Regions from separate parts of the Streptomyces sp. NPDC044002 genome, predicted to be linked through region 2. Evidence: riboswitches for the same ligand, from Rfam matches in the RefSeq annotation. Region 2 holds a riboswitch; the other holds the start of a gene.
The links. Region 2 has a riboswitch for glycine ahead of gcvT (glycine cleavage system aminomethyltransferase GcvT). Riboswitches for the same ligand answer to the same signal wherever they lie in the genome.
Positions count from the first base shown of each region.

Region 1: it holds a riboswitch for glycine, as region 2 does, so the genes downstream of both, gcvP (aminomethyl-transferring glycine dehydrogenase) here and gcvT (glycine cleavage system aminomethyltransferase GcvT) in region 2, are expected to answer to the same signal.

Region 1 covers NZ_JBWKEZ010000022.1:95,707-106,032, forward strand. Annotated here, with positions in the region: gene gcvP (aminomethyl-transferring glycine dehydrogenase) at 1-2,658, opposite strand, end outside; glycine riboswitch at 2,856-2,954, opposite strand; gene AC07A6_RS18685 (PRC-barrel domain-containing protein) at 3,078-3,434, shown strand; gene AC07A6_RS18690 (DNA polymerase IV) at 3,431-4,825, opposite strand; gene AC07A6_RS18695 (MerR family transcriptional regulator) at 4,971-5,609, opposite strand; gene AC07A6_RS18700 (bifunctional nuclease family protein) at 5,794-6,267, opposite strand; gene ftsR (transcriptional regulator FtsR) at 6,331-7,095, opposite strand; gene AC07A6_RS18710 (FHA domain-containing protein) at 7,166-8,059, opposite strand; gene AC07A6_RS18715 (DUF881 domain-containing protein) at 8,190-9,065, opposite strand; gene AC07A6_RS18720 (small basic family protein) at 9,071-9,403, opposite strand; gene AC07A6_RS18725 (DUF881 domain-containing protein) at 9,400-10,305, opposite strand.
Region 2 covers NZ_JBWKEZ010000020.1:6,384-16,709, reverse strand. Annotated here, with positions in the region: gene AC07A6_RS17215 (flavodoxin family protein) at 1-483, shown strand, start outside; gene AC07A6_RS17210 (AMIN-like domain-containing (lipo)protein) at 511-1,023, opposite strand; gene AC07A6_RS17205 (SsgA family sporulation/cell division regulator) at 1,119-1,529, opposite strand; gene AC07A6_RS17200 (hypothetical protein) at 1,759-2,073, opposite strand; gene AC07A6_RS17195 (L-serine ammonia-lyase) at 2,266-3,648, opposite strand; gene glyA (serine hydroxymethyltransferase) at 3,875-5,131, opposite strand; gene gcvH (glycine cleavage system protein GcvH) at 5,149-5,532, opposite strand; gene gcvT (glycine cleavage system aminomethyltransferase GcvT) at 5,612-6,727, opposite strand; glycine riboswitch at 6,908-7,011, opposite strand; gene AC07A6_RS17175 (AAA family ATPase) at 7,187-7,882, shown strand; gene AC07A6_RS17170 (enhanced serine sensitivity protein SseB) at 8,125-8,865, shown strand; gene AC07A6_RS17165 (enhanced serine sensitivity protein SseB C-terminal domain-containing protein) at 8,928-9,668, shown strand; gene AC07A6_RS17160 (ABC transporter permease) at 10,291-10,326, shown strand, end outside.

The DNA.
Region 1 (10,326 bases), on a different contig from region 2:
GACCCGCTCGATCTCGGCGCGGATGGCGATCATCGCGTCGCAGAAGCGGTCGATCTCGACGAGGTCCTCGGACTCGGTCGGCTCGATCATCAGCGTGCCGGCCACCGGGAAGGACATCGTGGGCGCGTGGAAGCCGTAGTCGATCAGGCGCTTGGCGATGTCGTCCACGCTCACGCCCGTCTCCTTCGACAGCGGGCGCAGGTCGATGATGCACTCGTGCGCGACCAGGTCGCCCGGGCCGGTGTAGAGGACCGGGTAGTGCGGCTCCAGGCGCTTGGCGATGTAGTTGGCGCCGAGCACCGCCACCTGGGTGGCGCGCTTGAGACCCTCGCCACCCATCAGGCGGACGTACGACCAGGAGATCGGCAGGATGCCCGCCGAACCCCACGGCGCGGCGGAGATCGGGCCGACGCCCGTCTCGGGGCCGGCGGTCGGCTGCAGCGGGTGGTTCGGCAGGTACGGGGCCAGGTGCGCCCGGACGCCGACCGGGCCGACGCCCGGACCGCCGCCGCCGTGCGGGATGCAGAAGGTCTTGTGCAGGTTCAGGTGCGAGACGTCGCCGCCGAAGTGGCCCGGCTTGGCCAGACCCACCAGGGCGTTCAGGTTGGCGCCGTCCACGTACACCTGGCCGCCGGCCTCGTGCACCTGGGCGCAGATGTCGGCGACGTGCTCCTCGAACACACCGTGCGTCGACGGGTAGGTGATCATGAGGACGGAGAGCTCGTCCCGGTACTGCTCGATCTTGGCGCGCAGGTCGTCCGCGTCCACCTCGCCGTCGTCGGCGGTCTTGACGACGACGACCTTCATGCCGGCCATCACGGCGCTGGCGGCGTTGGTGCCGTGCGCGGAGGACGGGATGAGACAGATGGTGCGCTGCTCGTCGCCGTTCGCGCGGTGGTAGGCGCGGACGGCCAGCAGGCCGGCGAGCTCGCCCTGGGAGCCGGCGTTCGGCTGGATGGAGACCTTGTCGTAGCCGGTCACCTCGCAGAGACGTTCCTCCAGCTCGTTGATGAGCGTGAGGTACCCCTCGGCCTGCTCGACCGGGGCGAACGGGTGCAGCTGGCCGAACTCGGGCCAGGTCACCGGCTCCATCTCGGTGGTCGCGTTGAGCTTCATGGTGCAGGAGCCCAGCGGGATCATGCCGCGGTCCAGCGCGTAGTCCTTGTCCGAGAGCTTGCGCAGGTAGCGCAGCATCGCGGTCTCGGAGCGGTGCTGGTGGAAGACCGGGTGGGCCAGGTACGCGTCCGAGCGCAGCAGGCCCTCGGGCAGCGTGTCGGCGGTGACCGCGTCCAGGGCCTCGACGTCGGCGGTGACGCCGAAGGCGGCCCAGACCGCTTCGAGGTCGGCGCGGGTGGTGGTCTCGTCGCAGGAGATCGACACGTGGTCGGCGTCGGCCCGGTACAGGTTGACCCCGCCCTCGCGGGCGGCGGCGACGACCTCGGCGGCCTTGCCGGGCACCTTGGCGGTGACGGTGTCGAAGAAGGAGCCGTGCGCCACCTCGACCCCGCCGGCCGTCAGGCCCGCGGCGAGGATGGCGGCGTAGCGGTGGGTGCGGGCGGCGATCGACTTCAGGCCGTCCGGGCCGTGGTAGACGGCGTACATGCCGGCCATGACGGCGAGCAGCACCTGCGCGGTGCAGATGTTGCTGGTGGCCTTCTCGCGGCGGATGTGCTGCTCACGGGTCTGCAGGGCCAGGCGGTACGCCTTGTTGCCGTCCGCGTCCACGGAGACGCCGACGAGGCGGCCGGGCAGCGAGCGGGCGTGCTTGGCCTGGACGGCCATGTAGCCGGCGTGCGGGCCGCCGAAGCCCATCGGGACGCCGAAGCGCTGGGTGGTGCCGACGGCGATGTCCGCGCCCAGCTCGCCCGGGGAGGTCAGCAGGGTCAGGGCGAGCAGGTCGGCGGAGACGGTGACGATCGCGCCGAGCTCGTGCGCCTGGTCGATGACCGGCTTGATCTCGCGGACCGCGCCGGAGGCGCCCGGGTACTGGAGCAGCACGCCGAAGACACCGCGCTCGGCGATCTCGGCCGGGATGCCCTCGGAGAGGTCCGCGACGACGACCTCGACGCCCGTGGGCTCGGCGCGGGTCTCGATCACGGCGATGGTCTGCGGCAGCGCGTCGGCGTCGACGAGGAAGACCCCGCCCTTGACCTTGCCCACGCGGCGGGCCAGCGACATGGCCTCGGCCGCCGCGGTGCCCTCGTCCAGCAGGGAGGCGCCGGACGTCGGCAGACCGGTCAGGTCGGCGACGAGGGTCTGGAAGTTGAGCAGCGCCTCCAGGCGGCCCTGCGAGATCTCCGGCTGGTACGGGGTGTAGGCCGTGTACCAGGCCGGGTTCTCCATGACGTTGCGCAGGATCACCGGCGGGGTGAAGGTCCCGTAGTAGCCGAGACCGATCATGGAGGAGAGCACCTGGTTGCGGTCGGCGAGCGAGCGGAGCTCGGCCAGCACCTCGGCTTCGGTGCGCGCCTCGGGCAGGTTCAGCGCCCCGGCGGTCTTGATCACATCCGGTACCGCGGCGGCGGTCAGCTCGTCGAGGGAGCCGTAGCCCACCTGGGCGAGCATCTTGGCCTGCGCTTCGGCGTCCGGGCCGATGTGGCGCTGCTCGAAGGGGATGCCCCGCTCGAGCTGGGAGAGCGGAATGCGGTTGGCGGTCATAACGGAGGCCTCCTGGTCGTATGACCTGCGAGGGGCACCACGGCGCGGGCACCCGGACGGCCTCCCCCTCTGTCATCTCAACCTGAGAGCTTCACCGGAGTCGCGGGGTTCTCCCGAGAGCTCCGGCTTTCACCGTCGGTGAGGGGAAAGTACCGGTACTGCGGTCCCGGGACCTGCCCCTGCTTTCCAGAGTGGCCTCGTCACGTGCGGTACGTATGCCTGAGAGATTCCGGGGAGGATTTGCTCCTTCGGCGCCTCCGTCGTACTCACTCGGAGGACTCTCCCGCACAGGGTCAACAGCCGTCACCCAGCCTACCAGCGACGTTCTCGACCCTCCCTCGAGTGGCCCCCTCTCGAAATATGCACTTCTGTAGTCATTACGGATGAGCTGTGCATCACTGCGACCGTACGGAGGGACCGTGCAGACCGACATCGATCCCCGCAGCCTGATCGGCCGCAAGGCGTTCGACCGCAACGGCGCCAAGATCGGCACCGTGGACGAGGTCTACCTCGACGACGCCACGGGCGTCCCGGAGTGGGCCGCCGTCCGGACGGGCCTCTTCGGCCGCGACGCCTTCGTCCCCCTGGAACCCAGCGAAGTGGTGGACGACGCCCTGCGCGTGCCCTTCGAACGCTCCCTGATCAAGGACGCCCCCGACTTCGGGGTCGGCCGCCACCTCTCCCCCGAACAGGAGCTCCAGCTCTACCACCACTACGGCCTGGACGTGGCCCTCCCCTCCGACTTCCAGCGCCCCCACCCCCAGGACACCCCTTAGGGCGTGTCCCTGCCCACCAGGGGCAGCGGGTCGGACGGCTCCAGTTCCGGGTCGTCCAGCAGGAACGTGCGGACCCGGCCCGGGGGCGATCCGGGCCGCTCGAACCGTACGGTCACCCGCCCGACCCCGCTGCCCTGCACCCACCCCGGCCCGAACACCGCGTGGTGGACGTCGCTGCCCGCCGCCCAGTGCCGCACGGGAACGGCCCCGGTGCCCTCCAGGGCCGCCGCGGGCGCCTCCGGGGGCCCGCCTTCCGGGGCGGCCCCGGCGGCGTCCTCCCCGGGGCCCTGCGGCTCCGCCGCCTCCCCCTCTGCGGCGGCCTGCGCCTGGGCGAAGAGGTCCTCCTGGGTGTAGTCGGCGAGCCCCGTCACCCCCACCCCCAGCAGCCGCACCCCGCCGGTGGTGTCCACGCCCTCCAGCAGCCGCGCGGCCGCCTCCCTCACCACCGCCGGGTCGTCGGTGGGGCCCCGCAGCGTCTCGGAGCGGGTCAGGGTCGAGAAGTCGTACCGGCGCACCTTGAGGACGATGGTCCGCCCCGAGTGGCCCGAGGCGCGCAGCCGGCCCACGCAGCGGTCGGCGAGCCGCTGCACCTCGTACCGGATCCGCACCCGGTCGTGCAGGTCCACGTCGAAGGTGTCCTCCACGGAGACGGACTTCGCGTCCCGCTCGGCGACCACCGGCCGGTCGTCGAGCCCCAGGGCCATCCGGTACAGGCCGACGCCGTGCGCCCGGCCCACCATCCGCACCAGCTCGTCCTCGCCCGCCTCGGCCAGCTCCCCCACGGTGGTGATCCCGGCCCGGCGCAGGTGCTCCCCGGTGGCCGGCCCCACCCCGGGGAGGGTGCGCACCGACATGGGCGCGAGGAGCTCGCGCTCGGTGCCCGGTTCGATCAGCAGCAGCCCGTCGGGCTTGGCCTCCTCGGAGGCGATCTTGGCCAGCATCTTGGACCCGGCCAGCCCCACCGAGCCGCTGAGGCCGGTGAGGGCCGTGATGCCGGCCCTCAGCCGCTCCCCCGTGGCGCGGGCGCCCGCCGCGTCGAAGGCCGCTCCGCCCGCCTCCAGGTCCACGAAGGCCTCGTCCAGGCTGAGCGGCTCCACCAGCGGCGACAGCTCCCGCAGCAGGCCCATGACCAGCTCGCTGACCTCGCGGTACAGGGTGAAGCGCGGGATCAGGTAGGCGCCGTTCGGGCAGAGGCGGCGGGCCTGCGCGGTGGGCATCGCCGAATGCACCCCGAACCGCCGGGCCTCGTAGGAGGCGGTGGCGACGACCCCGCGCGGCCCGAGCCCTCCGACGATCACGGCCTTCCCGCGCAGGCTGGGCTTCGACGCCTGCTCCACGGAGGCGTAGAAGGCGTCCATGTCCAGGTGGAGGATGGTCGGGGCGGATCTCACGGCACCGATGCTGCCCTACCCCACTGACAACGCGGTGATCACCGGCCCGGGCCCCGCCGCGGGGCGCGGCCGGCGGCCCGCACGGCGGGGCCCGGACGGCCGGGTCTGCTGGCCGGATCGGCCGCCCGGGTTCGGCCGCCCGGGTTCAGACGGCCCGGTTCCTGCGGGCCGCGAGCTCGTCGGCCGGGTTGTGGCCGACCAGGGTCTCCCCGGTGTCCACGCGCTCCCCGTGCAGCTGCGACAGCGCGTTCTCGACGTCGCGCCAGACGACGCCCACCGCGATGCCGAAGACGCCCTGTCCGCCCTGGAGCAGGCTCACGACCTGGTCCGGCGAGGTGCACTCGTACACGGTCGCGCCGTCGCTCATCAGCGTCATGCGCTCCAGGTCGGAGAAGCCCCGGTCCCGCAGGTGCTGCACGGCGGTGCGGATGTTCTGCAGCGCCACCCCGGTGTCCAGGAAGCGCTTGACGATCTTCAGGACGACCACGTCGCGGAAGCTGTACAGCCGCTGGGTGCCCGACCCGTACGCGGGCCGCACGCTCGGCTCCACGAGTCCGGTGCGCGCCCAGTAGTCGAGCTGCCGGTACGTGATGCCCGCGGCGGCGCACGCCGTCGGTCCGCGGTAGCCGACCTGCTCGGACGCCGGGCCTTCGCTCACCGGTCCGACCGGCGGGGCCGCCGGCTGACGGTGCGCGGAACCCGCCGCGCCGCCGTGCACCGGGTACGGTCCACCGTCGCTCCGCGCGGGGGTGCCCCCGGTCGTACCGTCGCCCGTGATCCTCACGCCGACCCTCCGTCCTTGACCTGCCACCTTGAAGGTAGGCAGTGACCAGGGGTGCGTCAACGATCGCCACACTCGGCACGCCGAGTGATAATCACCCTGAGAGTGGTTTCCCGTACCCCGTTGCGGGGAAAGGCTACTCGAATGGGCTGACAGTTCCCGGTGGACGGCACGGCCGCCGGCGCGGCTACTGGGGGCCCGTGCCGAAGTCCTCGGGAGAGATCTGGTCGAGGAACTCGCGGAACTTCTCCACCTCGTCCTCCTGCTCGTCGGGAATGGCGATTCCGGCGTCGTCCAGCACGCCGTCACTGCCGTAGATCGGCGTTCCCGTGCGCAGGGCGAGCGCTATGGCGTCGGACGGCCGCGCGCTCACCTCGACCCCGCTGGCGAAGACCAGCTCCGCGTAGAAGACGCCCTCCCGCAGATCCGTGATCCGGACCTCGGTGAGCTCCTCACCGACCGCCTCCAGCACGTCCTTGAAGAGGTCGTGCGTCAGCGGCCGGGCAGGGGCCATGCCCTGCTGCGCGAAGGCAATGGCGGTCGCCTCCCCAGGACCGATCCAGATGGGGAGGTACCGGTCGCCTCCCACTTCACGCAGGAGCACGATCGGTTGGTTGGAGGGCATTTCCACCCGGACACCCACAACGTCGAGCTCGTTCACACAGCAACCCTAGGACCTGCCCGGCAGGTTTGGGTAGTCGGGGCCCCACCGGGACCCGTCCGCTCAGTGCGGACGGAGCCCGAGAGCCGTCTGCACCAAGGCCTCGTGGAGCCTGACGGAGAGCCCCGCGAGTTCCCTCATCGTTGCTTCCGCGTGCGCCCTGGTCTGCGGATTGCGGTGCCTGCGCAGCGGGGCTACGAGCTGTTCCACCAGACCGGCCTCCCGGTCCGCCGCCGCCTTCATGCCGCGCAGGTGGCGCGGTTCCAGGCCGAACCGGCCGAGATCCGCGATCAGCCGGGCCACGACGAGCGTCCCGGCGTCGAACCCGCCGCCCGGCGCCTCCGAGACGAGCCCGTACGACTCCCACTCGACGAGCTGCGCCTCGTCCGCCTCGGCGGCCGCGATCAGCTCGGCCCGCCCCACCCGGGCCGCCGCCGGCGGCTCGTCGGCCGCCTCCGCGTACCCGGCGGAGGACTGTGCGCCGTCCACGGACTCCCCGTGCACGGCAGGCCCGGGGATCCGGATCTGCTCACCCCGGTCGAGCGCGTCCAGCTGCTCCCGGATGACCTTCAGCGGGAGGTAGTGGTCACGCTGGAGGCGCAGGATGCGCGCGAGGCGTTCCACGTCCTCCGTGCTGAACTTGCGGTATCCGGAAGGCGTGCGCCGGGGTTCGACCAGGCCCTCCGCCTCCAGGAAGCGGATCTTCGAGATCGTGACTTCGGGGAACTCGTCCCGCAGCGTGGTCAGCACCGTGCCGATGCTGACCAGCTGCCCGGCCGAGCCGGCGGTGCCGTTCTTGGGGGCACCGCCCGTCGGGGTACGCAGCATGGAACCTTCCCTGGGGTCCCCCCGGAGGGTGTCCGGGGGTGGGGTTCCCCCCGGACGGTGTCCGAGGGGGTCAGACGCCCCGCAGGCTCGCGTAGAAGACCAGCCGGTACTTGCCGATCTGCACCTCGTCACCGTTGTGCAGGGCGACGGACTCGATCGGCTCGCGGTTCACGTACGTGCCGTTGAGGCTGCCCACGTCGGCGACGGTGAAGCCGCCCTCCGGGCTCCGGCGGAATTCGACATGCAGGCGGGACACGGTGATGTCGTCCAGGAAGATGTCGCTCTGCGGGTGCCGGCCCGCAGTCGTCAGTTCGCCGTCCAGCAGGAACCGGCTGCCCGAGTTGGGGCCGCGCCGCACAATCAGCAGGGCGGAACCGGGCGGCAGCGCCTCCACCGCGGCCTGGGCCTCGGGAGAGAGCGAGGACGGCGCGTGCTGGCCCGACCCCTCGGCCTCGTAGGCCTCCAGGCCCGAGATCGAGATCGTGGACGTGGTCTCCGAAGCGCGCTCCGGCGTCAGGCCCGGCCGCAGCGGCGCCCCGCAGTTGGAGCAGAAACGGCTCGCGGCGTCGCTGCGGTGACCGCACCGGCCGCACGTCTGCTCGGCCGACATGGACGGCTCCTCGCGCCGCGGCTGCCCCGCGGAGGCACTGGTGGCATAGGGGTCAGAGGCAAACCCTCCACCCGCACTAGAGGTTGATGGTTCACCGAAACCTATGCGTCCGGAACCAGCCGGGTCAACGGACGACGCGCCGCGCCCGCCCGCATTGTCACCCGGGCCGGCCACCTCGTCGCGGAAGAGCGGCCTGTCGCCCTGCCCTTCCCCTTCCGGCTGCCCCGCGCGGTGCCGCGCCGCACCGCTTTCCTCGTTCTTCTTCTTGCCGAACAACTTCTCAAACAACTTCACGGGCGATTCCCCTTGACCGAAACAGACCCGCCCGTGGGGCAGGACGAACTCTGCATGCACACACCTGCCGACCCGGACATTCTGACAACGTCCGTAACCACCAGACAGTTTCCACCACGCACGGCGACTTCCGTGCGTCGACCCCCCGCAGGCGTCGGCCCGCGTGAGCCTGTCCACATTCCGCTACGCATCACGGCGATGACGACCGAGCGTAGTCAGGCTGCTTCGCAGCCCGCAAGGCATCCACAACGATCTTCGCCGACCGTGTGACGGCGACCGTGGCCTGTTCCTTCTCCATCGTCTGCACCACACCTCCCGGGATGTTCAGCGCGGGCTCCAGATCCTGCGGTTTGCCGATCACCTTGAACTCATAGGGCTGTGTGATCTTCTTACCGTCGATCCCGACCCCGCCTCCCTCGTCGGAGAAGTACGAGCCGGCCACGACGCGCACGCCGTTGATCTGGATCGCCTCCGCCCCGGCCGCCCGCAGCTCCTGGAGGGTGTCCAGCAACTGGTCGGACCTCACCTGGCCCTTGGTGTCGGTGATCCGCAACGTGATCCCCGGGCCCTGTGCGGCCACCGTACCGGCCAGGATGCCCAGTTGGCGCTCCTTCTCAACCGTCTGACGGCGGGCCTCTTCCGCCTGGTTGGAACTGCTCTGCAGCTCCTTGCGCTGGTCGTCCAGCCGCTGCTTCTCGTCCTCCAGCCGCTGGGTGCGCCCGTCCAGCTCGTCGAGGATCCGTACGAGGTCCTCCTGCCGGGCACCGCGCAGCGGGGCGCTGGAGTCGCTGTTGGACCGGACCTGGATCGCCAGCCCGAGACCCAGGACGAACAGCAGCAGCGCGACGATCAGTTGGGCCCGGCTGAACCTGGGCGGCCACAGCCCGGCGGCCAGGCGCTGCCGCCCGGTCTCCTGCGGCGGCTCCTGGGACCCGGGCTGCGCCGCGGGCGCGGGCTGCACCGACGGCTGCGGCTGCTGCGCCGACGGCTGCGGCTGCGGCTGCGGCTGCGGCTTCGACGGGCCGGGGACGTCCGGCTCCTCCGGCGGGGTGTTCTCCGTGCTCATCGGCGTCACGCCCGGAAGACGTGCCGGCGGATGGCCGCGGCGTTGGAGAAGATCCGGATGCCGAGGACGACGACCACACCCGTCGACAGCTGCGAGCCGACGCCCAGCTTGTCGCCGAGGAAGACGATCAGCGCGGCGACGACCACGTTCGACAGGAACGACACCACGAAGACCTTGTCGACGAAGATCCCGTCCAGCATCGCGCGCAGACCGCCGAACACCGCGTCGAGCGCGGCGACCACGGCGATCGGCAGATAAGGCTCCACCACGGCCGGCACCTCGGGCCGGACCAGAAGCCCGACCACCACTCCGGCCAAGAGGCCCAGTACCGCGATCACGATGCACCCTTCTTCGGCTCTGCTGCTGTGGCTGTGCGGACGGTCAGGCTCGACGCCGCGGGCAGCCGTACCTCGTCCATCGGGGTCAGGCTGTAGCGGATCCCGTAGCTCTCCTGGAGGACGTGCAGGTACTGACCGTCCACGGAGTCCTGGAACGTGGTCCCGAGCCGCTTCTTGTCGCCCACCGCGAGGACCTCGTAGGGCGGCACCAGCGGCTTGTTGTCGACCAGTATCGCGTCACCCGCGGCCCTGATCGCCGACAGCGCCGTCAGCCGCTGACCGTTGATCGAGACGGCCTCGGCGCCCGCCTGCCAGAGTCCGTTGACGATCCGCTGCATGTCCCGGTCGCGGACCCGGCCGGTGTTCGAGAACCCGGCGCTCTCGCGCGGACCGCCACCGCCGCCCGACGAGGCACCCTTGGCATCGTCCACCACCAGCTTGACGCCGGGACCGTGCACCTCGGTTGCACCCGCCAGCAGTTCCACCAGCCGGCCCCGCTCCCCGACCTGCTGTTTCAGCGCGGCGCGCTGCCGGTCGGCGACCTCGGTCCGCAGCCGCTCGGTCTCCCGCTCCAGGGCCTCGGCGTGGTCGTCCGCCCGCTGCACCCGGTCGATCAGCTCCTGGCGCTCCTTGGCCAGTACCGGTGCCGCCACGCGTGCCTGCGCGGCACCGAGCGTGACCACCATCGCGGCGAGCACGAGACCCGCGGCGAGCGCCAGCTTGGCCTTGAGGGTACGGGGCAGCCCCGCCGTGCCGTCCGCCTCGCGCCGGGCCGAGGCTTCCGCATAGCCCTCGTCGAGGCTGTGGTCCATCACGTGGGTCAGCAGCGACATGGACGCGTCCGGGCGCGCGGGCGGTGTGGCCGAACTCCGGTTGTTGGGCGGCTGCGACATGCCGCACATCGTTGCATGTCGCCGCCGCCA
Region 2 (10,326 bases):
TACAGCCAGATCATGGACGCCGACATCCTGGTGCTGTGCGGCCCGATCTGGCTCGGGGACAACAGCTCCGTCATGAAGCAGGTCATCGAGCGGCTCTACGCCTGCTCCTCCCTGCTGAACGAGCAGGGGCAGTACGCCTACTACGGGCGCGTCGGCGGAGCGCTGATCACGGGGAACGAGGACGGCGTCAAGCACTGCGCCATGAACATCCTCTACAGCCTCCAGCACCTCGGCTACGCCATTCCGCCCCAGGCCGACGCGGGCTGGATCGGCGAGGCCGGCCCCGGCCCCTCCTACCTGGACCCGGGCTCGGGCGGTCCGGAGAACGACTTCACCAACCGGAACACCACGTTCATGTCGTGGAACCTGATGCACCTGGCGGCGCTCCTCAAGCGGGCCGGCGGCATGCCGGCCCACGGCAACCAGCGTTCCCTGTGGGACGCCGGCTGCCGTTTCGACTTCCCCAACCCCGAACACCGCTAGCCGGGCGGCTCCGGGGCCGTCCGCGGGTCAGCAGGTGTTGGGGTGCGGGAAGTCCAGCACGAGCCGCTCGGGCGAGTGCAGGACGGAGGTCTTCCAGGTCGGGGCGGTGTCGAAGGCGGCGCCGAAGGTCACGTACCCCTCGTAGTCGCCGGTCATGGCCATGCCCTTGAGCTTGCTGAGGTAGATCTTCTGGAGCCTGGGCCCCTGGTAGACGTTCTCCCCGGCGTCATTGTGCCCGGCGGCCGGGTGCAGGCGGATCTCCAGGAAGTACTTCCCGGCCAGCGGGACGGGCTGTCCCGACCCGTCGTAGACGAGCTCGGACACGGGAGTGACGGTGACCGGGGGCACGTAGCCCTGGAGGTCGATGACGAGCCGGTCGTACGTGCAGTGCCCGCCCCAGCGGGCATTGACGACGAGCGGCGTCTGGGTGCGGGTGGTCGTGGTGGCGGCGGAGGCCGGCGACGTGGAGAGCGCGAGCCCGGCGGTGAGCAGGGCACCCGTGGCGATGGCCACGATCCGGCGGCGGTGCGGGTGACTCATGGTGTCTCCCCGGTTCCGTGAGACGGGGACTTGCCTGTCATCTCATAAGACAGCGCCGGGCCGCCACCGGTTCCACGGGGCGTGCGCCCGCCGCGTCAGAAGGTCAGCAGCGCGCTCAGCTCGGCATCCAGGTCGTAGTGGCGCTGTTCCTGCCCGCGCGGCACCAGCTCCGTCATCCGCCGGCACAGCTCGCGCACGTCCTTGGCGCGGGCGGAGACCACGCAGCTCTGCTCGCCGTTGCTGAAGCCGAGCAGGACGCGCGGCTCCGTGCCGCTCCAGCGCGGCCAGACCTGTATGTCGCCCTCGCCGGTGGCGCTGTTCTGCCCGTCGAGCAGCAGCTCCCGCGAGAACACCCAGCGGGCGAGGTGCGCCCCGGCGCCCCGGAAGTCCACGGCCACCTCGTACGGGCGGTCCGTGCGGTAGACGAACCGGCCGGTCAGGGGCACGGACAGGGGGGCGGCTTCCAGCCGCAGCGGCAGGAGTCTGTGTTCGGTGATGGTGGCCATCGGCGGCTGCCTCTCGTCGCGCGTGGGTGCTTCCCGCGCCCCTCCCGGCACGCTATCCCCGGCTCGGGTGGGCGGCGCGGGGCCGAAGGTCCCGAGCCACCGGGCCGCAGGGCCTCTTTTCGGCCACAGGGTGCACCGCGGGTCACGTGCCAGGGGCATGCGAAGGGCCCGCCCTCCGGGGGGAGGGCGGGCCCGGTGGCACGCTGCGGCAGGGCCGCGCGGCCGGCCGCTACGGGACCGGGTTGTAGATCAGCGAGTCGTGGTTGTTGGACTGGCCGATCGCGGTGAAGCCGGAGCCGTTGGCCTGGGCGCCGTTGTTCTGGTTCGACGCCCCGAAGCCCGACGCGACCTGCTGCGCGGTGGAGGAGTTGCCGAGGTTGCTGCCGCCGACGCCGCTGCCGAGGATCCCGGCGAGGGCGGCGTTCGAGGCGGTGCCGGCGGCGCCGGCCCCGTTGTCCGCCTGGGCCGTGCCCGTGAAGAGGGCGGCGGCGAGGGGGAGCGATGCGAGCGCCGCCATCACGCGGATGCTGCGGATGCCTGCCATGGTGAAGCCTCCAGTACGCAAAACAGCAAGGGGGTAAGGCGGTTGGCCGACCGCCCGGGGGTGACGCGACGTCGCGTGACCAGATTGGCCTACGTGATCATCGAGAAACCAGCCCGGACCTGCTTCTTCCCTCGCAAGCGTGATCAACTCGGTTGAAACCCCAAACCGGAGATCATTTGCGTATTTCTCGGATCAGCACTCGATGACGTTGACCGCGAGGCCGCCGCGCGCCGTCTCCTTGTACTTGATCTTCATGTCGGCGCCGGTCTCCTTCATGGTCTTGATGACCTTGTCGAGGGAGACCTTGTGGCTGCCGTCCCCGCGCATCGCCATCTTCGCGGCGGTGACGGCCTTGACGGCCGCCATGCCGTTGCGCTCGATGCAGGGGATCTGCACGAGGCCGCCCACCGGGTCGCAGGTCAGGCCCAGGTTGTGCTCCATGCCGATCTCGGCGGCGTTCTCCACCTGCTCGGGGGTGCCGCCCAGCACCTCGGCGAGGGCGCCGGCCGCCATCGAGCAGGCCGAGCCCACCTCGCCCTGGCAGCCGACCTCGGCGCCGGAGATCGACGCGTTCTCCTTGAAGAGCATGCCGATCGCGCCCGCGGCCAGCAGGAAGCGGACCACGCCGTCCTCGTCCGCGCCGGGCACGAAGTTCACGTAGTAGTGCAGGACGGCCGGCAGGACGCCCGCTGCGCCGTTCGTGGGGGCGGTGACGACACGGCCGCCCGCGGCGTTCTCCTCGTTGACGGCCATCGCGTAGATCGTCGTCCACTCGCTGCGGTGCATCATCGGGTCGCCCTCGGTGCGCAGCTGGCGCGCCGTGGACGCGGCGCGGCGCTTGACGCGCAGGCCGCCCGGGAGGATGCCCTCGCGGGACATGCCGCGCGAGACGCAGGACTGCATGACCCGCCAGATCTCCAGCAGGCCCTCGCGGATCTCCTCCTCGGTGCGCCAGGCCTTCTCGTTCTCCAGCATCAGGGAGGAGATCGACAGGCCGGTCTCGTTCGCCAGGCGCAGCATCTCGTCACCGGAGCGGAAGGGGTACTTCAGCACGGTGTCGTCGAGCTTGATCCGGTCCTCGCCGACCGCGTCCTCGTCCACGACGAAGCCGCCGCCCACCGAGTAGTACGTCTTCTCCAGCAGCGGCGCGCCGGAGGCGTCGTACGCGAAGAGGGTCATGCCGTTCGCGTGGTAGGGCAGCGAGCGGCGGCGGTGCAGGATCAGCTGGCTCGGCTCGTCGAAGTCGATCTCGTGGGCACCGCCTATTTCCGCACCCAGCAGCCGCAGCTTGCCGCTCTTGCGGATGCGCTCCACCTCGTCGTCGGCGGTCTCGACGTCCACGGTGCGGGGGGAGTGGCCCTCCAGGCCCAGCAGGACCGCCTTGGGCGTGCCGTGGCCGTGGCCGGTCGCGCCGAGGGAGCCGAAGAGCTCCGCCCGCACGGCGGCGGTCTGGGCGAGGACGCCGTCCTTCTTCAGCCGCGTCACGAACATGCGCGCCGCGCGCATCGGGCCGACCGTGTGGGAGGAGGACGGGCCGATGCCGATGGAGAAGAGGTCGAAGACGGAGATGGCCACTGGCGGACTCCCTTGTCTGCTCGTGGGGTGGAGAGGGGGCAGGGGTGTGATCAAAACGGGGGATGTGCGGATTTTGTCCGGCAGACGAGCGTAACGCGTGGAGATGAACGGTTCGCCTCCCGGACGGGGCCGTCAGGCGTGAGCCGGATCGCGTTCCGGTGCCGGATTCCGGTCATGAAAAGGGCCCGGCCTTGTGGAGAACAAGGCCGGGCCCCCGAAACCGTGCCTAGAGCGACGGGTACAGCGGGAACTTCGCGGCCAGGGCCGAGACGCGCGCCTTGAGGTCGGCGGCGTCGTAGCTCGGCTTCAGCGCCTGCGCGATGATCTCGGCGACCTCGGTGAAGGCCTCGGCGTCGAAACCGCGGGTCGCGAGGGCCGGCGTGCCGATCCGCAGACCCGAGGTGACCATCGGCGGCCGCGGGTCGTTCGGGATGGCGTTGCGGTTGACCGTGATGCCGACCTCGTGGAGGCGGTCCTCGGCCTGCTGGCCGTCCAGCTCCGAGTTGCGCAGGTCGACCAGGACCAGGTGCACGTCGGTGCCGCCGGTGAGGACGTCCACGCCCACGGCCTTGACGTCGTCCTGGACCAGGCGGGCGGCGAGGATCTTCGCGCCCTCCAGGGTCCGCTCCTGGCGCTCCTTGAACTCCGGCGAGGCCGCGACCTTGAAGGAGACGGCCTTGGCCGCGATCACGTGCTCCAGCGGACCGCCCTGCTGGCCCGGGAAGACCGCGGAGTTGATCTTCTTGGCCAGCTCCTGCGTCGACAGGATGACGCCGCCGCGCGGACCGCCGAGGGTCTTGTGCGTGGTGGTGGTGACCACGTGGGCGTGCGGCACCGGGTTCGGGTGCAGGCCCGCGGCGACCAGGCCCGCGAAGTGCGCCATGTCGACCATCAGGTACGCGCCGACCTCGTCCGCGATCCGGCGGAACGCGGCGAAGTCCAGCTGGCGCGGGTACGCGGACCAGCCGGCGACGATCAGCTGCGGCTTGGACTCCTTGGCGAGGCGCTCGACCTCGGCCATGTCGACCTGGCCGTCCTCGCCGACGTGGTACGGGACCACGTTGTAGAGCTTGCCGGAGAAGTTGATCTTCATGCCGTGGGTCAGGTGACCGCCGTGGGCCAGGTTCAGGCCCATGATCGTGTCGCCCGGCTTCAGCAGCGCGAACATCGCGGCGGCGTTGGCCTGCGCGCCCGAGTGCGGCTGGACGTTCGCGGCCTCGGCGCCGAAGAGCGCCTTGATGCGGTCGATCGCGATCTGCTCGACCACGTCGACGTGCTCGCAGCCGCCGTAGTAGCGGCGGCCCGGGTAGCCCTCGGCGTACTTGTTGGTCAGGACCGAGCCCTGGGCCTCCATGACGGCGACCGGAGCGAAGTTCTCCGACGCGATCATTTCCAGGGTCGACTGCTGGCGCACGAGCTCCGCGTCGACGGCGGCGGCGACGTCGGGGTCGAGCTCGTGGAGGGGGGTGTTCAGAACGGACATTCAGGGCCCCTGGGGTGTCAGTTGTCGGAGTGGGTGAGCGCGGCGTACTCGTCGGCGGAGAGCGCGTCCTTCGGCTCCTCCGACAGGCGCACCTTGAACAGCCAGCCACCCTCGAACGGGGCGGAGTTCACCAGCGACGGGTCGTCCACGACGTCCTGGTTGAACTCGGTGATCTCACCGGAGACGGGGGAGTACAGGTCGCTGACCGACTTGGTCGACTCCAGCTCGCCACAGGTCTCGCCCTCGGTGACGGTCTCGCCGACCTCGGGGAGCTGGGCGTAGACGACGTCACCGAGCGCGTTGGCCGCGAACTCCGTGATGCCGACCGTGGCGACGCCGTCCTCGGCGGCCGACAGCCACTCGTGCTCCTTGGTGTAACGCAGCTGCTGGGGGTTGCTCATGACCTGATTCTCCTGGATGCGGGGAGGTGGATACGAACGGTGGTCTTGCGTGCTGAGACGGGGGGACCCGGTACGAGGGTTACTTCTGCCGCTTGTAGAAGGGCAGGGCCACGACCTCGTACGGCTCATGCGTACCGCGAATGTCGACGCCGACGCCGGAGGTGCCGGGCGCGGCGTGCTCCGCGTCGACGTACGCCATCGCGATCGGCTTGCCCAGCGTCGGGGAGGGGGCGCCGGAGGTCACCTCGCCGATGACCTCGCCGCCCGCGACGACGGGGAAGCCGGCACGCGGGACGCGGCGGCCTTCGGCGACCAGGCCGACCAGCTTGCGCGGCGGCTTGGTGGCGGCGACCTCGGCGGCGGCCTCCAGGGCGGCGCGGCCGACGAAGTCGCCCTCCTTCTCGAACTTCACGACCCGGCCCAGCCCGGCGTCGAAGGGGGTCAGCGCGGTGGTCAGCTCGTGCCCGTACAGCGGCATGCCCGCCTCCAGGCGCAGCGTGTCGCGGCAGGACAGGCCGGCCGGCACCAGACCGGCGTCCTCGCCCGCCTCGGTCAGCGCCTGCCACAGCTCCACGGCGTGCTCGGGGGAGACGAACAGCTCGAAGCCGTCCTCACCCGTGTAGCCGGTGCGGGCGATCAGCGCGGGCACGCCCGCGACGGTGCCCGGCAGGCCGGCGTAGTACTTCAGGCCGTCCAGGTCGGCGTCCGTGAGGGACTTCAGGATGCCGGGGGACTCCGGGCCCTGGACGGCGATCAGCGCGTACGCGTCACGGTCGTCGCGGACCTCGGTGTCGAAGCCGGCCGCGCGCTCGGTGAGCGCGTCCAGCACGACCTGGGCGTTGGAGGCGTTGGCGACGACCATGTACTCGGTCTCGCCGAGGCGGTAGACGATCAGGTCGTCGACGATCCCGCCGTCCTCCTGGCAGATGTGCGTGTAGCGGGCGCGGCCGACGCCGACGGTGGAGATGTTCCCGACGAGCGCGTAGTCCAGCGCCTTCACGGCCTCCGGGCCGGTCAGGGTGATCTCACCCATGTGGGACAGGTCGAAGAGGCCGGCCTTGGTGCGTACGGCGTTGTGCTCGTCGCGCTCACTGGCGTAGCGCAGCGGCATGTCCCAGCCCGCGAAGTCGGTCATGGTCGCACCGAGCGAGCGGTGCAGCGCGTCGAGCGCGGTCAGGCGGGGGGCAGTGCTCATGGGTGTGGCTCCCGGGTCCCAGGGCATGACATGACGAGGAGGTTCCTCCCCATCTGTCATCGGAACCTGAGAGGTTCGCCGAGAGTTCCCGGAGGGGGAACGCCGACTTGCACCTTGGGTGGAGCACGCGCCGGGCGGCCGTCGGGGACGGACGCGGCGGGGCTCGCTTTTCAGATCTGCCTCATCCACGCGGTACGGGGCCTGAGAGATTCAAGGGAGGTACTTGCTCCTTCGGCGCCCGGGCACGGCCTCGCGGCCTGCCGGGACTCTCCCGCGCGGATTCAAGCGGCCGGTATGCAGTTTGGTGTCCAGATGGCGCACATCATTGCACGGGACGGGCGGGGGAGGGCAGTGGGGCCCGGAAGAACGTGCGGTCCGGACGGGGCCGGCCGTCCGCGCTGTGGAACGCCCGGCCGCAACCGGGGCCGTCGGATTACCGTCTCTTTACATTCAGTGGGCATGGGGCCCTCGCGGCCCGATTCGGGGGAGACGATCACTGTGCGGAGACTCGGAGTGGCGACGACTACAGGCGCGGTCGGGGCGGCCCCGGAGCGGCGGAACACCGCCCGGCCCGCGCCGGCCGCCGGCGGACCCGTCCGCGACCTGCGCGGACGGCCCGCGCGGCCGCACCGGCTGAGGTACGCCGCCGGGGACATCGTGGTGGTGTCCGGGCTGCCCGGCGGCGGCAAGAGCACCCTGATCAAGCGGGCCGCCGAAGCCGCCATCGACTCGCAGGACACCCGCGAGCGCTGGGAGCGCCGGATGCCGTCCGGGCTGCCGTACGCGGTGTACCGGCCGCTGGTCCGCGCCGCGCACTACGGGGGGCTGTGGCGCGAGCTGCGCTCCGGCGCCTCTGTGGTGGTCCACGACTGCGGCACCCAGCCGTGGGTGCGGGGCCTGCTGGCCGCCGTCGCCCGGCGGCGGGGGCGGGGGCTGCACCTGCTGCTGCTGGACACCACCCCCGAGGAGGCGCTGTCCGGGCAGGCGGTCCGGGGGCGGCGGGTGTCGGCGTACGCCTTCGCGCGGCACCGGGGGGCGGTGTCCCGCCTCCTGCGCTCCGCGGAAGCCGGGCGCACCCCGCGCGGCTGCGCCTCGGTCACCCTCCTGGACCGGCCGTCGGCCGCCGCCCTGACCCGGATCACGTTCGGCCCCTGACCCCGTTGCGCTCAATCGCCGCGCGGGCTGGAGAATCCAGCCTCGCCGGCGTTTGAGGCGCGGGGGTCTGGGGGCGGAGCCCCCAGGGGGTCCGGGGCAGCGCCCCGGGGAACGGGCGAAGGGCGGGGCGGGGAGCAGCCCGCGCAGCGGCAGCCCGCGCGGCGGACCGGGGCGCCACGGCGGCCCCGCCCCCGATAGCCTCGGGGTCACACAAGGGCGGAACCACACGGAGGCACGGGCAGATGCAGGCGCAAGGCAACGGCTGGCCGGCGAACGAGTTGGAGCAGGTGCTCGGGGCGGCGCTCGGCCTGCCGGACGCGGGCCCGCGGATCATGGACGCGCTCGGCCGCAGCCAGGTCTGGGTGCCGCTCCCCAACGGCGGCGGGCCCGACAGCGCCTCCCTCGACCTCCCCACGATGCTGATCGACGGAGCCGCGTACGTACCCGTCTACAGCTCCGAGGCCCAGTTCCGCATCGCCGCCGGCCCCGCCATGGACTTCGCGGTCGCCCCCGCCGTCGAGTTCGCCCGCGGCCTGCCCCCGCAGCTCGGCATCGCCGTGAACCCCGAGGGCGCCGTCGGGGTCCCGCTCCCCCCGGCCGCCGTCGCGGAGCTCTGCCGCGCCGGCCGCACCGAGCTCGACGGTCCGGCCGGCGGAGCCCGGGTCCGGCTCTTCGAGCCCGACTGGCAGGACGACCCGGTCGACTTCCTCGCCGCCGCGGCCGAGGAGTTCCGGGCCACCGGGGCCGTCGCCGCCGCCCACCGCTGCCTCGCCAGCGTCGAGGGCGGCGACCCCCAGCTCTACATCGGCGTCCGCCTGCTGGGATGGGATCCCGAGTCGCGCAGCGCCCCGCTGGAGGCGCTCGGCCGCGCCCTGGGCCGCGTACCGGCGCCCTGGCCGGTGCAGTTGATCCTGCTGGACGCCGCCGAGGACCCGGTCACGGAGTGGATTCGTGAGCGCGTACGCCCCTTCTACCTCCCGTAGCGCCGCTTAAGCTGGTCGGGACGTGTGGACGACGGGCGGACGAAGACGAAGAGGGGTACCGGGTGAGTGCGTCAGGCACGGCCGCGGCCGGGCAGGTCGAGCACATGCTGCGCCAGGTGACTCCCGGGCGCTATGAGAGCTATGAGTCATTCCTGCACGCCCTCGCCGAGGGCAGGCTGTGGATGCTCCTGTGGCAGGGGCAGCCGGGCTCACCGGACGCCCAGTACGGCGGCATGGAGGTCGAGGGGCTGGGCTACGCCCCCTGCGTGACCTCCCCGCAGGAGCTGGCCGCGAGCGGCTGGAACCGCGGCTACGAGGTGGTCACGGGCCGGGACATCGCCCGCGCCCTCTACCCGGACCGCTGGGGGCTGTGGGTCAACCCGCACGCCCAGGGCGGCGGTCTCGGCATCCCCTGGGCCGACCTGCGCCGGGTCGCCACCGGCCTGGACCGGATGCCGGCGGGGCCGCTGCGGCTGTCCGAGCCGTCCCTGGAGCTCCCGCAGTTCTACGGGCTGCTGACCCAGCACGCGCACCGCACGCCGGCCGTGAGGTCGCTGCGCCGCGCCTGGGTGCAGCCCTCGCTGGGGTCCGCGTACCTCGCGGTCGGGCTCGACCTGTACGACGCCTCGCCGCCCGCGCTGGAGTCCGTGCGCGAGATGATGCGCCAGTCGGTCGGCGCCGTGCCCGAGGGGGTCCCGGTGTGCACGGTCGCGCTCGCGGACGAGCACGACCCGGTGGCGATGTGGCTGCGCGCGCAGACCCGGCCCTTCTACGACCGCGAGGGGCAGGCGGCCGCCTACTGAGCCCCCGCGGGCGCTGCGGGGACGCGTTCCCCGAGCTTCCTACAGGGATTGCCGGGGTGCGCCCGCACTCTGGGACGACCCCCTCCGACGGACACCAGGCCGCCGGGAACCACGGTTCCCGGCGGCCTTCGTCTTGTCCGGATTTCGCCGCAGGTGGGCGCCCAATTGGCGCACTCCTCCCCGGAGTTGGCCGTGATGTCCGTTTGCGTACCGAACGGACGGTCTTGCTCCGCTGAGCCGTGAGCGGAGTCCGGATAACGGGAACCCCGGCGTCAGATCACGGTTGCGCATCCATTCATCTGCGGGTCTGGCGGCTGGTCGAGCGCCCGATGAAGACTCCCCACCCAAGAGCCGGTCAGTCCTCCAGGACGCGGTTCGGCACGTGGACCTCGCCGCTCGTCCCGACGCGGCGCTTCCGCACTTCCCGCACCTCAGCTGCACCGCACCGCACGCACCGCACCCTGCTCCACCCACAGCACGGCCGCACTGCCAGCACAGCCAGCACCTCGCACCTCGTACGCGTTCACGTGCCCCGAGCACTGGAGCGCCACTCCGCACCAACGCCGCCACAGCGGCGGGCATGGGCCGACCCACAGGTCGGCCGAGAGGGGTCCCCACCACGATGACGGCACCACTGCACGACACGGACGCGGAAACG